4 regions of the Arthrobacter sp. R3-55 genome follow, and region 2 is predicted to be linked to each of the others. Evidence: riboswitches for the same ligand, from Rfam matches in the RefSeq annotation. Region 2 holds a riboswitch; each other region holds the start of a gene.

Region 1 (4,238 bases), 1.0 Mb from region 2:
ATACTCTTGGACCATGGGCACTTCCCGGGACGTCGCAGATTCTGCGGGACAACTCGCGCCTGAACTGCTGGGCGCCATGGCTTACGGAGAATTGTCCGCTTTCGGCCGGCTTTCATCCGACTCCCGATTCGCTCCAACCCTCCACGACAGATCGGTGCTGGCCAAAATTGCGGTCGGAGCCTACGGAAACTTCGCGTTGTTGAGTGATCGGCTCACAGAGATGGGCCTCGATCCTGAAGAGGCCATGATGCCCTTCCAACGCTCCTTTGACCACTTCCATGAACGCACCAAACCCGCGGACTGGTTCGAATCCGTGATGAAGGCCTACGTCATCGACACCGTCTCCTCGGACTTCTACCGCGCTGTAGCCACCTTCCTTGACCCCGCAACACAGCAATTCGTGGAGCGGGTGGCTTCACCTGACCAAGCAACGGAAGTGCTTCGTGTCCTGCTGCGGCGGGCCTTGGCCGATGACCCGCGGCTGGCTTCACGCTTGGCGTTGTGGGGGCGCCGGTTGGTGGGGGAAGCGCTCACGCAGGCGCAAAGGGTGGGCATGGAGCACCCACAGTTGGGCCCGACACTGAAAAGCGGTGGTGACGCCCGTGCGTCAGTCAAGAGAATGACAGGCGAGCTGGCCGAGCGGCACTCGCGCCGGATGACGGGACTGGGCCTCACCGCATAGCGGCGTGGCGGGGACTAAGCCTGAACTGCCTGTATCAGGCGGCGTCCAGCGCCTCCAGCAACGACTTCGCTGCCGTCGTCGGGTCCGTGGCTTCGGTGATGGCACGGACCACCACGATCCTGCCGGCCCCGGCAGCCACTACCTGCTCGACGTTGCTGAGATCAATCCCTCCGATGGCAAACCACGGCAGGTGCACGGCGCCGTCGGTGGTCTCCTCCGCACGCTTGCTGGCTTCTGCGGCATATGTGACCAAGTCCAATCCCACAGCTTCACGGCCGGGTTTGGTGGGTGTCGCCCAGAGGGGACCAACGCAGAAATAGTCCAGGCCTCCATCGCCCGGGGAGGCTGCGATGGCCGCATTGACCTGCTCAGGGGAGTGGGTGGACAGGCCGATGGCGGGCTGCGGCAGCAACGTTCGAGCCACCCCCAAAGGCAAGTCCTTTTGCCCGATGTGGAACACCGGAGCCCCGGAAACACTGGCAACATCGGCGCGGTCATTGACGGCCCATAGCCGTCCGTGACGTTCGGCAACTCCGCGCAGGACCGCCAGCAACTCCAACTCTTCGGCAGCTTCCAAGGTTTTGTCGCGCAGCTGGATGATGTCCACTCCGCCTTCGAAGGCGGCATCAACGAAGTCTTCAAAATCGCCTTGCCGTCTCCGGGCATCAGTGCATAGATACAGGCGGGCGGTGGCGAGGGCGTCAGTCGGGGTCATGGAAACCAGAGTAGTTCCTCTAAACTGGGCACGTACTGCGGGAGCCGCGACGTCCGTTATATGACTGTCCGGCTGAGAGGGCTTCAGCGCCGACCGCTTGACCTGATCCGGCTAGTACCGGCGTAGGGAAGGAAACCGGAATGGCAGATTCCCGCCACACCACCATGCATGCCGATGTTGCCGTCATTGGTGGCGGCGTCATCGGCTTGGGCGTCGCTGACGAAGCCCGGCGGCTGGGCCGCTCAGTGGTGGTGATCGATCCCGCACCGGCTACCGGAGCCACGTTCGCGGCCGCCGGAATGCTGGCCCCCGTCAGCGAACTGCACTACCAGGAGGAAGACCTCCTGGAGCTGATGCTCGAGTCGTCCCGGTTGTGGCCGGCGTTTGCGGCCAACCTGGGTAGCAGAGGGCAAGACACCGGATACCGCACGACGCCGACGCTTGCCGTGGGTGCCGACGCCGCGGACCGCCGGGCGTTGGCAGATCTTCGGGCAGTACAGCTTGCTGCCGGCCTGGAGGTTGAGCCGTTGTCCCTGCGCGACGCCCGCGATCGCGAGCCACTCCTCAGTCCACAGATCTCCAGCGCCTTCGATATTCCCGCGGACCACCAGGTGGATCCCCGGAAGCTGGCCTCATGCCTCCTGTCGGGGTTGGCAGCCCACTGCGCCGGTGACTCCACATGGGTCCACGGTGCCGCGGGCGGTTATGCCGTAACTGCCAAGGCAAACAGCTTGCTGTGGGACGGAGATCGCGTAGCAGGAGTGGAAATCGAGGGTGATGGCACTGTCCTCGCCGCGGAAACGGTGGTGGCAAACGGGCTGGGAGCGGCCGGACTGGCCGGACTCCCGGACGGTCTGACCCTGCCCGTGCGCCCGGTGTACGGCGACATCCTGAGGCTTCGGGTTCCTAAACACCTTCAGCCGCTCCTCAGCTCCACGGTCCGCGGAATGGTCCGTGGAGTGCCCGTCTACATCGTGCCCCGCGACGACGGCACCGTGGTCATCGGGGCCACCCAGCGCGAGGACGGATTGTCAGCGTCCTCCCAGGCGGTCTCAGCAGGCGGCGTCTACCAGCTGCTGCGGGACGCCCAAGTACTGGTCCCCGCAGTGGCCGAACTCGAACTGCTCGAAGCAACAGCCCGGGCACGCCCCGGAACACCGGACAACGCTCCGTTGCTGGGGCGGGCAGCCGGTCCCACCGGGGATGTTGACGGCCTGGTGATCGCCACGGGGTTCTTCCGGCACGGAGTCCTCCTGACGCCCGCAGCGGCACGGATCGTGGGTGAGCTGATTAACGGCTCGTCAGACCACCGGTGGGCAGCTTTCCGCCCGGACCGTTTCAGTGCAGCGCGGGTTCATTGATGGGCCATCAATGAACCTGCGCCGCCCTAATCTCGAGAACAAGGAAACAGCATGAACATCAAACTCAACGGATCCGATCACGCAGTGGCCGATGACGCATCGGTCAGCACCGTGGTCACCGCCGTCACGGGCCGGGTCCTGGACCACCGCGGACAGGCGGCCGACGGCGGCAAGCTGGGTGTCGCCGTCGCCCGTAACTCCGAAGTGGTGCCGCGGAGCCAATGGGCTGCAACGGCGCTCGCCGACGGAGACGAACTCGAACTGGTAACAGCAGTCCAAGGAGGCTGAATCATGACAACAGCAAATACAGAGGTCCGCACGGACGCCCTGGTGATCGACGACGTCGTCCTCGGCTCCCGGTTGATCATGGGCACCGGGGGAGCCCCCAGCCTGGATGGGCTGGGCGCGGCGCTCCTGGCCTCGGGGACTGAGCTCACCACCGTTGCCATGCGCCGCTACTCACCGGCGGAAACGGGATCGCTTTTCCAGCTGCTGGTGGACCACGGCATCCGCGTGCTGCCCAACACCGCAGGCTGCTTCACAGCCAAGGACGCAGTGATGACTGCGGAACTGGCCCGGGAAGCCTTGGAAACTGATTGGGTGAAGCTGGAAGTCATCGCCGACGAACACACGCTCCTTCCCGACGCCGTGGAACTGGTTGAGGCAACAGAGCAACTGGTCAACCGCGGATTCAAAGTCTTCGCCTACACCAATGACGACCCCGTTCTGGCTTTGCGCCTGGAAAATCTGGGGGCCGCCGCGGTGATGCCACTTGGCTCGCCGATCGGAACAGGCCTGGGTATCTTGAACCCGCACAACATTGAACTCATCGTCTCCCGGGCCTCAGTCCCCGTGGTGCTCGACGCAGGAATCGGGACCGCCTCCGATGCCGCCCTTGCCATGGAACTGGGCTGCGACGCAGTGCTGCTGGCCACCGCAGTGACACGGGCGCAGAATCCGGTGCAGATGGGCGAGGCCTTCAAGCACGCTGTGATCGCCGGTAGGCTGGCCAGGCAGGCAGGACGGATTCCGCGGCGTGAGCACGCTTTGGCGTCATCGGCCATGGAGGGCCGGGCAGAGTTCCTCTAGCGCCTGGCAGGATCTTCGGGCGAAGGAGCGGACGTGGCTGGAAGCAAGGACCACCTGACACAAGCAGAAATCGACGCCGCCCTCCTGCGGCTTCCCGATTGGAAATACCAGGACGGCCTGGTGACCGTCTACAAAACCCCGACGGCGGCCAAGGCGCTGGCACTTATTGCCGCGGTGGGAGACATCGCTGAACAACAGAACCACCATCCCGATCTGGAATGGCGCTACAACAGGGTCCACGTCCGGTATGTGTCCCACGATGCAGGTGGGCAGGTCACCTCACGCGATGTCGCCGCTGCAACCTCTGTGAGTGAAGCGGCAGCAGGGCTCGGTGCAATGGCTCAGCCGGAGCGTTATCCGGGATCGTGAACAGTTTCGTTAAACAGCAGTG
Region 2 (4,238 bases):
TTTGCGCCAGCGCATCGGCCAGATCAGTCGGGTCCGTGCAGGTCATCAGCAGGATCGCCGGTAAGGCAATCGCCAAACCGCGCAGCATGAAACCCAGCCCCAGTTCAAGGGAACCTTCGCTGATGGACCAGAGTCCGACGTCGAGCAGTACAGCGCCGCTGTCCGCCGCCACGATCGCCGTGCTCCAGCCGCCAATCGCTGCCGCCATGATCAAAGGCCAGGCCCGCTGCCACAAAAGGCGTACAGTGAGGCCGGCCAGCGGGAAGAGCGCCAGTTCCGCAAGGAGTGCTGTTGACGCCGATACCCAGTCGATGGACAAGGCCAGCACCAGGGAAATCAGGAAGACCGACACGAACTTGGCCAAGGGGTTGGCGCGGGTCAGCAGGGCGTGGTTTCCGCGAATGTTCAAAGCGTCCCTCACGCCGCACCCGCTTCCTGATGCGTGGCCTCACCTTGGGAGATCGGGCCGAGCCGCAGTTCCGTGCCTCCGAGTACTGCACTGAATTCCTGGTCGTGGGTCACGGACACCACCGCCGTACCGGCATCCAACAGCTCCGAAAGAAAGGACGCCAGCTCGGCCCAGGTATTGGCGTCCTGGCCGAACGTTGGCTCATCGAGCACCAGGACCTTGGGGTGCGCAGCCAGGACCGTGGCCACCGAAAGCCGCCGCTTCTCGCCCCCGGAGAGCGTGTAGGGGTTGGCATCCACCAGGTGTGTGAGTCGCAGCCGCTCCAGGAGCTCGTCCACGCGTTCCTCACCGTGGCCCAAATGCCTGGGACCAAACATCAATTCGTCCAGCACGTTGCCTGTGACAAACTGGTGCTCCGGTTCCTGGAACACCGTGCCGATACGGGAGATCAGCTGCTCCGCTTTCCACTTGAACGGGTCAATACCCGCACCCTCGGAAAGCTCGACGGCGGCACTCACCGTACCGTCCACCGGCGCCAAAAGACCGGCCAATGTGAGCGCAAAAGTGGACTTGCCGGCACCGTTCGGTCCTGTGACCGTCAGGGCTTGGCCTGCCCTGACCTGTGCACTGATCCCGGATTGCGCGGGGACGGGCGGTATGGTTTTGAAGCCCTTGCGCCGCGGTTTTTCCCGGGACACGGCCAGATCCTGGGTTGCCAGGAGAAGCTGCGCGGTGTCGGGCTGGTTCAGGCGGCCCCTGGTTGCAGGAACGTACCCCGGCACCCAGACACCGGCCGACATCAGCATGGTGCGGGCTTCGGACAGGACCTGGTCCGGTGGGCCGTCCAAGAGGACGCCGGCGGTTGACCCAGGCGCCAGGACCACAATCCGGTCCACCAGGTCCTTCCATACGGACACCCGGTGTTCCACAACCACCAAGGTGGCACCGGTCTTATCCAGGCAGCGCCGAACAGCATCACGGACTTCCAGCACTCCGGCCGGATCCAGGTTGGCCGTCGGCTCGTCCAAGAGGATCAGGCCGGGGCGCATCGCCAAAATACCGGCAAGCGCAAGGCGCTGCTTTTGGCCTCCGGACAGTGCCGCCGTCGGGTGATCCAGTGGCAAACCGCCGCCGGCAGCGGTGCGCAACCCGACGTCGTCGAGCGCTTCATGGACGCGGGACCAAATCTCCTCGCGCGGAACGGCAAGGTTTTCCGCGCCGAAAGCGACGTCGTCACCCACCCGGGACAGCACCACTTGCGTCTCGGGGTCCTGCTGCATCAGCCCTGCGCGCCCACGTTGCTCGCGGGGCGCAACACCGTCGATCAGCAGGGAGCCGGTCTCGTCAGAGTCGTCTTCCTCATCGCTCAGCACGCCGGCAAGGGCATGCAGGAGCGTGGACTTGCCGGCACCCGAAGGCCCCAGCAACAGCACGCGCTCTCCCGGTTCAATCCGGAGATCGAGGCTTTGAACGGCGGCTTGGGCCCGGCCGGCATGCCGCCAACCCCAGCCCTCAGCTGAGATGGCGGCAGGCCTCACCGTGCCGCTTTGCGTGGCGGACATCAGCTGAAGACTGGCTCCGAAGCGGCCTTGCGCGATGCGAAGGAGCTCAGCACGCCGGTCTTTGCCAGGCCGCGGGTGGCGATCCAGGACAGTGCGCCGGCGATTATTGCACCGGAAATCGTGGTGAAGGTGATGTAGGCCAGTTTGTCGACGGCCTCGTAGGCAATGTTCCAGCCCCAAGGCAGGAAGGAGTCGTTGAGACCGCAAAAGAGGCCCGCACCGGCGCCGGCAAGGAGGGCAGCCGGCAGGTTGAACTTCTTGTACCGGAAAGCGGCAAAGATGAGCTCGGCACCCAGACCCTGCAGAACGCCGGAGATGAGTACCGTGGTGCCGTACTGCGAACCCATGATGAGCTCCCCTGTAGCCGCAACAGCTTCACAGAAGAGCGCTGCCCCTGGCTTGCGGATAATGAGCATGCCCAGCACTGCGGGGATCATCCAACCACCGGCGATCAAGCCTGTCAGGGGCGGATATGTCGCGTTCATGGGGATGGACACCAGAGCAGCGCCCTGGGACCAGGCCCAGAAGATCACGCCGCCGGCAATGGCGATCAAGGCCGCCACAACAATGTCTACAACACGCCAGTTATAACTGGTCTTCTTCACGTTTACCGTGGTCATTTTCTGCCTCCTGAGGTTACAGGAGGGGAAAGTGCTCCCCGGATCCCGGGATCGGCTTGCGCCGCCCGTTTCCGGACACTCTGAGAAGCTCGACTCCCTTGCGCCGGTACTAACCGGATCAGGTTCGAGGGTCTGCGGCTGTCCGCACTCTCAGCGCCCTCGCGTCACCTGCATCTCTGCAAGGAACGACGGCGGCGCTCCCCTGTCGTTATCAAATCTGCCCTGATGGGCTGGTTCAGTTTACACCTGGGCGTGTTGCCGGCGCTGGCCCCCTGCCGGAATGCGGTCACAATCGGCTCTGCCCGTGCCCGTTGCGAGGCCCGCTCTGCGCCCCACCCCCGGGATCTCACACGCACACCAGGCCCCACAACAAAACCCACCCACGTTGCGAGGCCCGCTCTGCGCCCCACCCCCGGGATCTCACACGCACACCAGGCCCCACAACAACCCCCCCTACGTTGCGAGGCCCGCTCTGCGCCCCACTCCCGGGATTTAGCACGCACACCAGGCCCCACAACAACACCCACCCACGTTGCGAGGCCCGCTCTGCGCCCCACCCCCGGGAATTAGCACGCACACCAGGCCCCACAACAACACCCCCTACGTTGCGAGGCCCGCTCTGCGCCCCACCCCCGGGAACTAGCACGCACACCAGACCCCACAACCCGACCTGAGAGAATGAACCAGCAGAATCCACCGCGGCAAAAGGGGCACCTCCATGACTGACCTTCCCCAGCACGACCTCCCCCTTCCCACTGATGTATCCGAACCCCGGCTCGCTGCCAGCGTCATCCTGCTCCGCGATGCACCCGGTGGTCTCCAAGCGTTCGTCCAGCACAGGGTGAGCACCATGGATTTCGCGGCCGGAATGGTGGTCTTCCCGGGAGGCCGGGTGGATGCTGCGGACGAGTCAGGCTGGGACTACCCAGCGGACCTGCTTGAACGCCACGCCGCCGCCTGGCATTCAAGCTCAATCGGCACCGACCATTCACAGGCGCCCACCCGTGCCGGCACGGTCCTCAGTGCCGCAATCCGTGAAGTCCAAGAGGAGTCCGGGCTGAGCATCAGCGCCACGGATCTCCGCCCTTGGGCCAACTGGATCACGCCCACGGACATGCCGAAGCGCTTTGACACCTATTTTTATGTTGCCAAACCGGCCCCGGAAGCTACCCCCCGGCATCAAACCACGGAGGCGTGGCAGTCGTTGTGGATGCCCGTGGATCAGATCCTGGAATCCGAAGCAGCCGGGACCCTGAAGCTCATGCCGCCCACGTATTACCTGCTCAAAGAAATTGCGGAGTTTGAAACCGTTGAGGCTGTGTGGTCCGCAGAACACGCGGTCGTTCCGGTACTGGCACCGGCGGGTTCGCTGGCTGCGTTTCTGAAGGAGCGGGAAAGCCGCCGCTAGCGCTTGGGTGGGCCCACGGCCAGCTAGGCTGGGGGCATGAACCTCTTCTTCAAGCTGCTGGGCACCGGAGTGAGCCTCGGAGCAGGCTTCGTCGGTACAAAACTCGTCAACAAAGGGTGGGAAAAGGCCACTGGCAACAAGCCGCCCCTGGGCAATGACGACATGGAGACGAGCTTGCGTTCCGCACTGACTTTCGCCCTGATCTCGGCCTTCGTCAGCACGCTCATCCAAGTCCTGGC
Region 3 (4,238 bases), 1.4 Mb from region 2:
CGCAGGCTCAGGCTCCAGGCCCCGCCATGGGATGCTCCGCTGCACATTGTCCCCGGCGTCCCTACCTTGGTACTCACTGGCGGGTGGGAACCCCTCTACGAGGAAATTGCCGGTTATCTCCAGGAGACCGGCGCCCTCCGCCGGGTAGCAGCGGGAGGGCACCGGCCCCAGGACTCACTGGACGGAGATCACATTATCCGTTCGTTTGTTGCGGACGTCAGGCGGGCCATGTCAGTCCAGGCTTCCTGAACCGGCCTCAACTGCGGTGGGGACCTGAAGTTCCGGCAAATAGACTTTTCCACCCGAGGCCAGGAATTCCTGGCTCTTCCCGCGCATGCCGCTGTACATTTCTGTGATCGCTGCTTGTGCTTCCGCTGATCCGTATTCGTCCCGGATGTCCTGGCTGATGCGCATCGAACAGAACTTGGGGCCGCACATGGAGCAGAAATGAGCGGTCTTGGCAGGTTCTGCCGGCAACGTTTCGTCGTGGAATGCTTCCGCCGTCTCCGGATCCAGCGAGAGGGCGAACTGGTCGCGCCAACGGAACTCGAACCTGGCCTTGGACAGCGCATCGTCGCGTTCATGGGCCCCGGGATGGCCCTTGGCGAGGTCGGCGGCATGTGCTGCGATCTTGTAGGTGATGACGCCCGTTTTCACGTCATCCTTGTTTGGAAGGCCCAAATGTTCCTTGGGCGTCACATAACAGAGCATGGCAGTCCCGTATCTGGCGATCTCGGTGGCACCGATGGCTGAGGTGATGTGGTCATAGCCAGGGGCTACATCGGTGACCAAAGGTCCCAAGGTGTAGAACGGAGCTCCCTTGCAAAGTTCCTGCTGCCGTTCCACGTTCTCCCTGACCAGGTGGAACGGCACATGGCCCGGTCCTTCCACCATGACCTGGACATCGAACTCCCACGCCCGCTGCGTCAGCTCGGCCAGGGTGTCCAATTCGGCAAACTGGGCGGCATCGTTGGCGTCGGCGATCGCACCCGGTCGCAGGCCGTCGCCCAGGGAGAAGGCGACGTCGTAGCGGGCGAAAATTTCGCAGAGCTCGTCAAAGTGGGTGTACAGGAAGTTTTCCTGGTGGTGCGCCAGGCACCAGCCGGCCATGATCGACCCGCCGCGGGAGACGATTCCGGTCACCCGGTTGGCCGTCAGGGGCACATAGCGCAGCAGCACGCCGGCGTGGATGGTCATGTAGTCCACGCCTTGCTCGCATTGCTCCATCACGGTGTCCCGGAAGATCTCCCATGTCAGCTTGTTGGCTTCGCCGTTAACCTTTTCCAGGGCCTGGTAGATGGGGACGGTCCCGATCGGGACAGGGGAGTTGCGGATCAGCCACTCCCGCGTGGTGTGGATGTCATCACCGGTGGAAAGGTCCATGACGGTATCGGCACCCCATTGTGTAGCCCACTGCAGCTTGTCCACTTCTTCTGCGATGGAGCTGGTAACTGCCGAGTTACCGATGTTGGCATTGATCTTCACCAGGAAGGCTTTGCCGATGATCATCGGTTCTGACTCGGGGTGGTTGATGTTGTTGGGAATGATGGCCCGCCCCGCGGCTACTTCGCTTCTGACCAGCTCAACATCACAGTTTTCCCGCAGTGCGACGAACTGCATCTCAGGAGTCACCATCCCCTGCCTGGCATAGTGCATCTGCGTGACGGTCCTACCTTCGACGGCGCGTCGAGGCACTGGTTTCGCGCCCTTCCATTCCGCTGATGCTTCCCCGCGCCTAACCGCGGACCTTCCGTCATCGAGCAGGTTTCGTTGCCGCCCGGAGTAGGCCTCGGTGTCTGCGCGGTCCTCGATCCAGGCAGCGCGGAATGGTTCCAATCCCATGATGGGGTCACTGCCGGGACCTGCCGTGCGGTACACCTGGAACGGGTGGTTGGCTTTGCCGTTCGGGGAAGGTTCCAGCGCGATCTCCGTGAAGGGAACCCGGATTCCGTTCTCCTTATCCTCGCGGTAGGCCAAGGAATGGGACTTCATGGCCTGGGTCGCGGATCCAACCGCATTTTGGGCAGGGCTGTGCTGTGTTTTGGTGGTGCTCAAAGGATTACTCACTTCCTTCGCCGGCATTACCCGGACAGGTTCAACGGTCGCAGACTGCTTCAGTCCGATCTCAGCCCCTGCAAGGGCACCCGTGTGGTCGTAGACGAAGCTACCACAGCTGCCAACAGGCACCCAGTCACATGCGTGCACCAACCTTCAAGGCACTGCGGCAGACTAGGCTTTTTCCATGGCCACCATCGAATTTTCCGGACCCGTGCTCGTCTCGAGCAGCGAGGAACGCCACGGGATGTGGTCCGTGGACGGCATCCTGACCTTTGTCCGTCCCGCGAAGGCGCCGGACCGTGTACTGGATGGCTGGGTCCTCCCGGGTTTTGTTGACGCTCACTGCCACATTGGTCTGGGAGTGGGCGGCGCCGTTGGCGAGCAGGCCACCTTTGCCCAGGCCCGGGCCGACCTCGACGCCGGTACGCTGTTGATCCGCGACGCCGGGTCTCCCAGCGACACCAGATGGGTCCAGCAGCGTACAGACTTGCCCCGGCTGATCCGGGCGGGCCGGCACATTGCCCGGAGCCGGCGGTATATCCGTGGGTTGGGCCACGAAATCGAACCCGGCGATCTCGTCGAGACGGTTCGGAAGGAAGCCCGGGACGGTGACGGGTGGGTGAAGTTGGTGGGGGACTGGATTGACCGGGGCCACGGCGATCTCGCCGCCTCGTTCCCGGCCGACATCGTGAAGGACGCCATCTCCGCCGCCCACGATGAGGGCGCCAGGGTAACCGCGCACTGCTTTGCCGAGGACACCATCGACCACATGCTAGATGCCGATATTGATTGCATTGAACATGCAACGGGCCTGCTGCCGCGGCACATTCCCCGCTTGGTGGAGCAGTCCGTGCCGATCGTTCCCACGCTGGTCAATATCGCCACCTTCCCCGATATTGCCGCCCAGGCTGCTCCGAAGTTTCCCGACTACGCGGACCATATGATGCGTCTGTGGGAGCGGCGGCGCGAGCGTGTGCTGGAGGCCTTTGAGGCGGGCGTGTCAATCTACACGGGCACGGATGCCGGCAGTGTGATCAGGCACGGCAGGATCGCCGATGAGATGAAAGAACTGCACGACGCCGGCCTGCCGCCGGCGGCGGTCCTGGACGCCGCAACCTGGGGCGCCCGTGAGTGGCTGGGAGCCGAAGGGATCAGCGAAGGGGCGAGCGCCGACGTCGTGCTGTGTTCCGAGGATCCGCGGCTCCGGCTGGAGAGTGTTTCCCGCCTCCAACACATTGTTCTTCGTGGTTCACTGGTTCGTTAGGAATAAATTGAAGCTTCAAGTAATTTAGTCTGTAGAAGGTGTCGATAGGCGGCACCGCGGAAACAGGAGCTTCGCATGACCACACCATTGAGCCAGGATCTTCTGCCGGCTGAACTCACCATGGGCACGGTAATGCTCAAGGTTGGCGACATGAAGGTCATGAGTGACTATTATCAGCGGGCCCTTGGCCTGGAAATCGTGGCCGAGCAGGACGGCGGTTTGTATCTTGGGCGCGTCGGGAAGCCGGTGGTGCATCTCGCTCCGGCGTCCGGCCTCCGGATTCCAGGCCGCGGGGAGGCGGGTCTGTTCCATACGGCCATCCTGTTCGAAGACCAGCCGTCCCTGGCCGCGACGATCGCTACCGCCGCCGAATACGAGCCCCGCGCCTTTGCGGGCAGCGCCGACCACCTGGTCAGCGAAGCGTTCTACTTCACAGACCCCGAGGGCAATGGCATTGAGCTCTACTATGACAAGCCGCGGGAACTGTGGCAGTGGGACGGCAAGAGCGTGGTGATGGACAATGTGGCCCTGCCGCCGCAGCGATTCCTCCAACAGCACCTCAACGAAGCTGCGGTGACCGGCCAACACCAGGCGGCGGCGGGAATCGGACACGTCCACTTGCAGGTAGGTGACGTCGCAACTGCCCAGCGCTTCTATGTGGAAACCCTTGGTTTTGAGCGGACCGCGGGCTGGCATGGTCAGGCGCTGTTCGTTTCCGCCGGCGGCTATCACCACCACATGGCCATGAATGTCTGGAACAGCCGTGGTGCCGGCCCCCGGAAGGACACTCTGGGTCTGGGGGAAGTGCTCATTGAAGTCCCTGGTGCCGAGGACGTAGCCGCCCTGGCGGATCGTTTGAAGGTTGCAGGCGTGGAGAATCATCACACCGGTGCCGAGCTTCACTTTGAGGATCCGT
Region 4 (4,238 bases), 1.5 Mb from region 2:
ATGAGGACTTCTCCAAACTGATCGTTTCCGGCGATGACGCCTGGGACACCATCGAGGCCTACGTAACGTACGTTGCCCCTGACCTGGTGGGCCGGCTCGAGAAGTGGACCAAGGACCAGGACATCTTCGCTGCCTGGCGCATTGACGAGCAGATCCACAAGGCGCTGGAACGCAAGGTGTTCCTCCCGTCCGGCGGTTCGCTGGTCATTGACCGCACAGAAGCCATGACCGTGGTGGACGTCAACACCGGCAAATTCACCGGCAGCGGCGGAAACCTCGAGGAAACCGTCACCAAGAACAACCTTGAAGCTGCCGAGGAAGTTGTTCGCCAGCTCCGCCTGCGTGACATCGGCGGCATCATTGTCATCGACTTCATTGACATGGTCCTTGAATCCAACCGCGACCTCGTCCTCCGCCGCATGGTTGAGTGCCTGGGTCGTGACCGTACCAAGCACCAGGTGGCCGAAGTGACCTCCTTGGGCCTGGTTCAGATGACCCGTAAGCGCATGGGTACCGGCCTCCTGGAGGTCTTCGGGGAGCAGTGCGAGCACTGCGCCGGCCGCGGCGTGGTGACCCACGACGAACCCGTGGAGCACCGCCGGGCCAACGTCGTGGCCGCTGAGCACCACCGTCCCCATACTGAAACGCAGCAGCCCACAGCCCGGACTGAGCGCAAGCGCCGCCGTGGAAAGGGCGGGGGACAGGCCATCGCGGAAGCCCCGGCTCCGGTCCACACCGCACCGGCCGCGCCTCCTGCCTCCACCGAACCGCAGGATCCGGCCCGGCAGGCCAAGGCTGAGGCAACCCGGGCTGCACTGGCTACGATTGCCGCTGCCGCCCATGCCGCCCACCTGCATGACGACGAAGTTCACCGCGCCGAAGAGCAGGCACGGGAGGCCGGTCAGCACCAGGCACCGGGTGATTCTGCAGCCCGGAGCGAGTCCGGCGGGCAGGGCGCCCGCGAAGCAGACCAGGACGCCGGCCGGGATTCACGGTCGACGCCGGTCCTGCGTTTTGGTGGCGAAGAGGTTGCGTTGCCGTTCGGGGAACACCATGAGGAACCACCGGCAGCCAAACCGGTGATGAGCCTGGACCTTCTGGCCGAAGCCTTTTCCCACCTCGGTGCGGCTCCTGCCGGGAACCCCGAAGAGGTCCTCGCTCCCAAGGCGGCCGAAGCTCCGCAAACCGGCGCGTCGAAGCCTGCCGAAGTGGATCCGGAAGCTGCTGCGGCCTCAAAGTCCCGCCGAGGACGTCGTAACCGCAGTGCGAGCCGGGCCCAGGGTGCGGCCAATGAAACCAGCGTTGAACACCACGAGGTCACTGCTTCGGCAGCGAGTGGAACGGCACACGAGGCCAAAGCACCTTCCGAGCCGGCCAAGAAGGCTCCGTCCGCGGAGCCCATCATCCTGGGCGTCGGCGTACCAGCTTCGGAGCTCTAGCACCTGATCCGCAAGGGCCCTGCAGTAACCGTCACAGGCGGGTATTGCGGGGCCCTTTGCTGTGCGCTCTCAACGGTCATATCCGGTCTTCAGCGTGGCGCAGTTGCCGGGCCAGGCTGCTGCCCGGCTACGCTGGTGGACTGACACGGGGTGCCGGGCATTGGGCCAGGCTGAGATCCAGACCCGTTGAACCTGTCCGGTTAGCACCGGCGAAGGGATGTCCCCATGACGGTATCGTCGTATCCTCCTGTGTATCCGCTGGCTGTTTCCGGACCGGAGACGCCCCGTGTACTGAGCATCGCGGGCTCCGACCCCTCCGGTGGTGCCGGTATCCAGGCTGACCTGAAAAGTATCGCTGCCCACGGCGGCTACGGCATGGCGGCCATCACCGCACTGACCGCCCAGAACACCCTGGGCGTCAGTGCTGTCCATGTTCCCCCGGTGGATTTCCTGCGCAGGCAATTGGAAGCCATCAGTACGGACATCGCCATCGATGCCGTCAAGATCGGGATGCTCGGCGATGCAGCGGTTATTGACGAGGTCCGCAGCTGGCTCGAGGAGGTTCGTCCCGCCGTCGTGGTCCTGGACCCGGTGATGGTGGCCACCAGTGGCGACCGACTCCTGCGCGCCTCCGCCGAGACGGCACTGCGTGCCCTCCTTCCCTTGGCCGACCTGATCACCCCCAACCTGCCCGAACTCGCCATGCTGTTGGGGGAGCCCGAGGCAGTTGACTGGGCTTCGGCCCTGAACCAGGGCAAACGCCTCGCTGCTGAGTGCGGCAATACGGTCCTGGTCAAGGGCGGGCACTTGGCGGGGGCAGAATGCCCGGATGCATTGGTCAACACCAGTGGACTCCTGCGTCAGGACGTTATTGAGGTCTTTGGACCCCGCGTGGAGACGAAGAACAGCCACGGAACAGGGTGTTCGTTGTCCTCGGCCCTGGCTACTGTCCAGGCGCGCACCGGCGATTGGGAGTCTTCCTTGCGTGAGGTCAAGCCGTGGCTGCTCAGGGCCTTGCTGCATTCGGACAGTCTGGACGTCGGCCGCGGAAGCGGGCCGGTTCACCACTTCCACCACCAAAAGGTGCTCAGGCCGGGGGATTTCGCTGCTGCGCTCTGGAAAGAGGCCACGCCGGAGCTCGAGGCAATCTACAAGCTCAGCTTCATCGACGGCCTGAAAACGGGAGACCTCCCCGAAGAAGCATTTAATTACTACTTAGCCCAGGACGCCATCTACCTCAATGGATACTCCAGGGTCCTGGCGCGTGCTGGAGCCCTTGCTCCTACCGAGAAGGAGCAGCTGTTCTGGGCCAAAGCGTCGCAGCAGTGCCTCGAAGTAGAGTCCGAACTGCACAGGAACTGGCTCAGCACCCGGGAGGCGTCATCGGTGACCGGACCGGTCACGAAGTCCTATGTGGACCATTTGCTGGCGTCCTCTGCCACCGGCAGTTACGCCGTGCTGCTCGCGGCCATCCTGCCGTGCTACTGGCTGTACGCGGAGGTCGGCCAACAGCTTCATGGGGCGTTCCTGGAGGCAGGGGCCCCGGCAGGGCACCCCTACGCCGACTGGCTCAGGACCTACGCTGACGAAGACTTTGCCGCTGCCACAAGGAATGCGATCAATTTCACGGATGGCGCTGCCGCGGCAGCTTCGGAGGCAGAGCGGGCAGCCATGGTGGAGGCTTTTACGTGGTCCTGCCGGTACGAAACTGCGTTCTTCGATGCTCCAAGGCTCTTCGCCGGACTGTCCTGACGAGGGGCACTGATTGCCGGATATCAGCGCTGTCACAGCGCGTCGCGGGCAAAATCGCGTTAATTGGGCCCAAACCCTGTAGGCTGTATGGGCACGGTGCCGGGAGAGTCCGTTACAACGGGTGATGCAAGTCACGTGGTAGCCTCCGGACCCGGCCTCATTTGCAGCTGAAGGTCAAACTAGCGTAATCTTGATCTTCGGTGCTTACGCCAACACTTGGGTTATGCCCCTTGGAATTGTTCATGGGATGACTCGCGGACTTCGATCAGAAGTCCACGGCGTTGAGGCACAGCGCGAACCAAGCCCGATTCCGGTTCAGGTTCCGCACGCAAATTTAGTTATAAACGTCGAGAGAAGTGAGTACCCAAGTGGTGTACGCGATTGTCCGCGCAGGCGGCCGCCAAGAAAAAGTTTCCGTTGGAGACTACGTAACGCTTAACCGCGTCCCCGGTGGAGCCGGCAGCACGCTTGAGCTGCCCGCCTTGCTCCTGGTTGACGGCGAGAAGGTCACCTCCGCAGCTGCGGAACTGGCCAACGTCAAGGTGACGGCTGAGATCCTTGAGGACCTCCGTGGTCCGAAGATCGTCATCCAGAAGTTCAAGAACAAGACCGGCTACCGGAAGCGTCAGGGTCACCGTCAGGAACTGACCAAGATCAAGATCACCAGCATCGCGTAACTCTCGTTACCCGCTGTTCAGGTTTTTCAGTTTCCCCAGAAATTTAGAGGCAGGCATTTCACATGGCACACAAAAAAGGCGCGAGTTCCACTCGCAACGGTCGTGACTCCAACGCACAGTACCTGGGCGTCAAGCGCTTCGGTGGTCAGGTAGTCTCCGCAGGCGAGATCATCGTTCGCCAGCGTGGCACGCACTTCCACCCCGGTGCAGGCGTCGGTCGCGGTGGCGACGACACCCTGTTCGCCCTGCAGGCAGGTGCGGTTGAGTTTGGTACTCGCCGCGGCCGTCGCGTAGTGAACATCGTTGCTGCTGCAGCTGCAGAGTAACAACAAGTTCTGAACCGGTGGAGCGGGCCAAAAATGGCCCGCTC

Evidence for each region. A riboswitch is a leader RNA that binds a small molecule or an ion and turns the genes downstream of it on or off. The one in region 2 is predicted to bind thiamine pyrophosphate.
Region 1: linked by a shared signal. The riboswitch ahead of thiO (glycine oxidase ThiO) and the one ahead of M1D51_RS02500 (ECF transporter S component) in region 2 are both predicted to bind thiamine pyrophosphate.
Region 3: linked by a shared signal. The riboswitch ahead of thiC (phosphomethylpyrimidine synthase ThiC) and the one ahead of M1D51_RS02500 (ECF transporter S component) in region 2 are both predicted to bind thiamine pyrophosphate.
Region 4: linked by a shared signal. The riboswitch ahead of M1D51_RS09215 (bifunctional hydroxymethylpyrimidine kinase/phosphomethylpyrimidine kinase) and the one ahead of M1D51_RS02500 (ECF transporter S component) in region 2 are both predicted to bind thiamine pyrophosphate.

What each region holds. Positions count from the first base shown of each region.
Region 1 is NZ_CP096423.1:1,540,880-1,545,117, forward strand. It holds gene M1D51_RS07265 (ferritin-like fold-containing protein) at 14-682, shown strand; gene thiE (thiamine phosphate synthase) at 717-1,397, opposite strand; TPP riboswitch at 1,425-1,543, shown strand; gene thiO (glycine oxidase ThiO) at 1,538-2,758, shown strand; gene thiS (sulfur carrier protein ThiS) at 2,810-3,046, shown strand; gene M1D51_RS07285 (thiazole synthase) at 3,050-3,847, shown strand; gene M1D51_RS07290 (4a-hydroxytetrahydrobiopterin dehydratase) at 3,881-4,216, shown strand.
Region 2 is NZ_CP096423.1:514,019-518,256, reverse strand. It holds gene M1D51_RS02510 (energy-coupling factor transporter transmembrane component T family protein) at 1-421, opposite strand, end outside; gene M1D51_RS02505 (ABC transporter ATP-binding protein) at 418-1,971, opposite strand; gene M1D51_RS02500 (ECF transporter S component) at 1,971-2,591, opposite strand; TPP riboswitch at 2,669-2,805, opposite strand; gene M1D51_RS02495 (NUDIX hydrolase) at 3,310-3,999, shown strand; gene M1D51_RS02490 (DUF4235 domain-containing protein) at 4,036-4,238, shown strand, end outside.
Region 3 is NZ_CP096423.1:1,882,973-1,887,210, forward strand. It holds gene M1D51_RS08770 (alpha/beta fold hydrolase) at 1-249, shown strand, start outside; gene thiC (phosphomethylpyrimidine synthase ThiC) at 232-2,055, opposite strand; TPP riboswitch at 2,051-2,158, opposite strand; gene M1D51_RS08780 (amidohydrolase family protein) at 2,243-3,322, shown strand; gene M1D51_RS08785 (VOC family protein) at 3,398-4,238, shown strand, end outside.
Region 4 is NZ_CP096423.1:1,967,627-1,971,864, forward strand. It holds gene M1D51_RS09210 (Rne/Rng family ribonuclease) at 1-1,439, shown strand, start outside; TPP riboswitch at 1,576-1,674, shown strand; gene M1D51_RS09215 (bifunctional hydroxymethylpyrimidine kinase/phosphomethylpyrimidine kinase) at 1,665-3,191, shown strand; gene rplU (50S ribosomal protein L21) at 3,560-3,868, shown strand; gene rpmA (50S ribosomal protein L27) at 3,931-4,194, shown strand.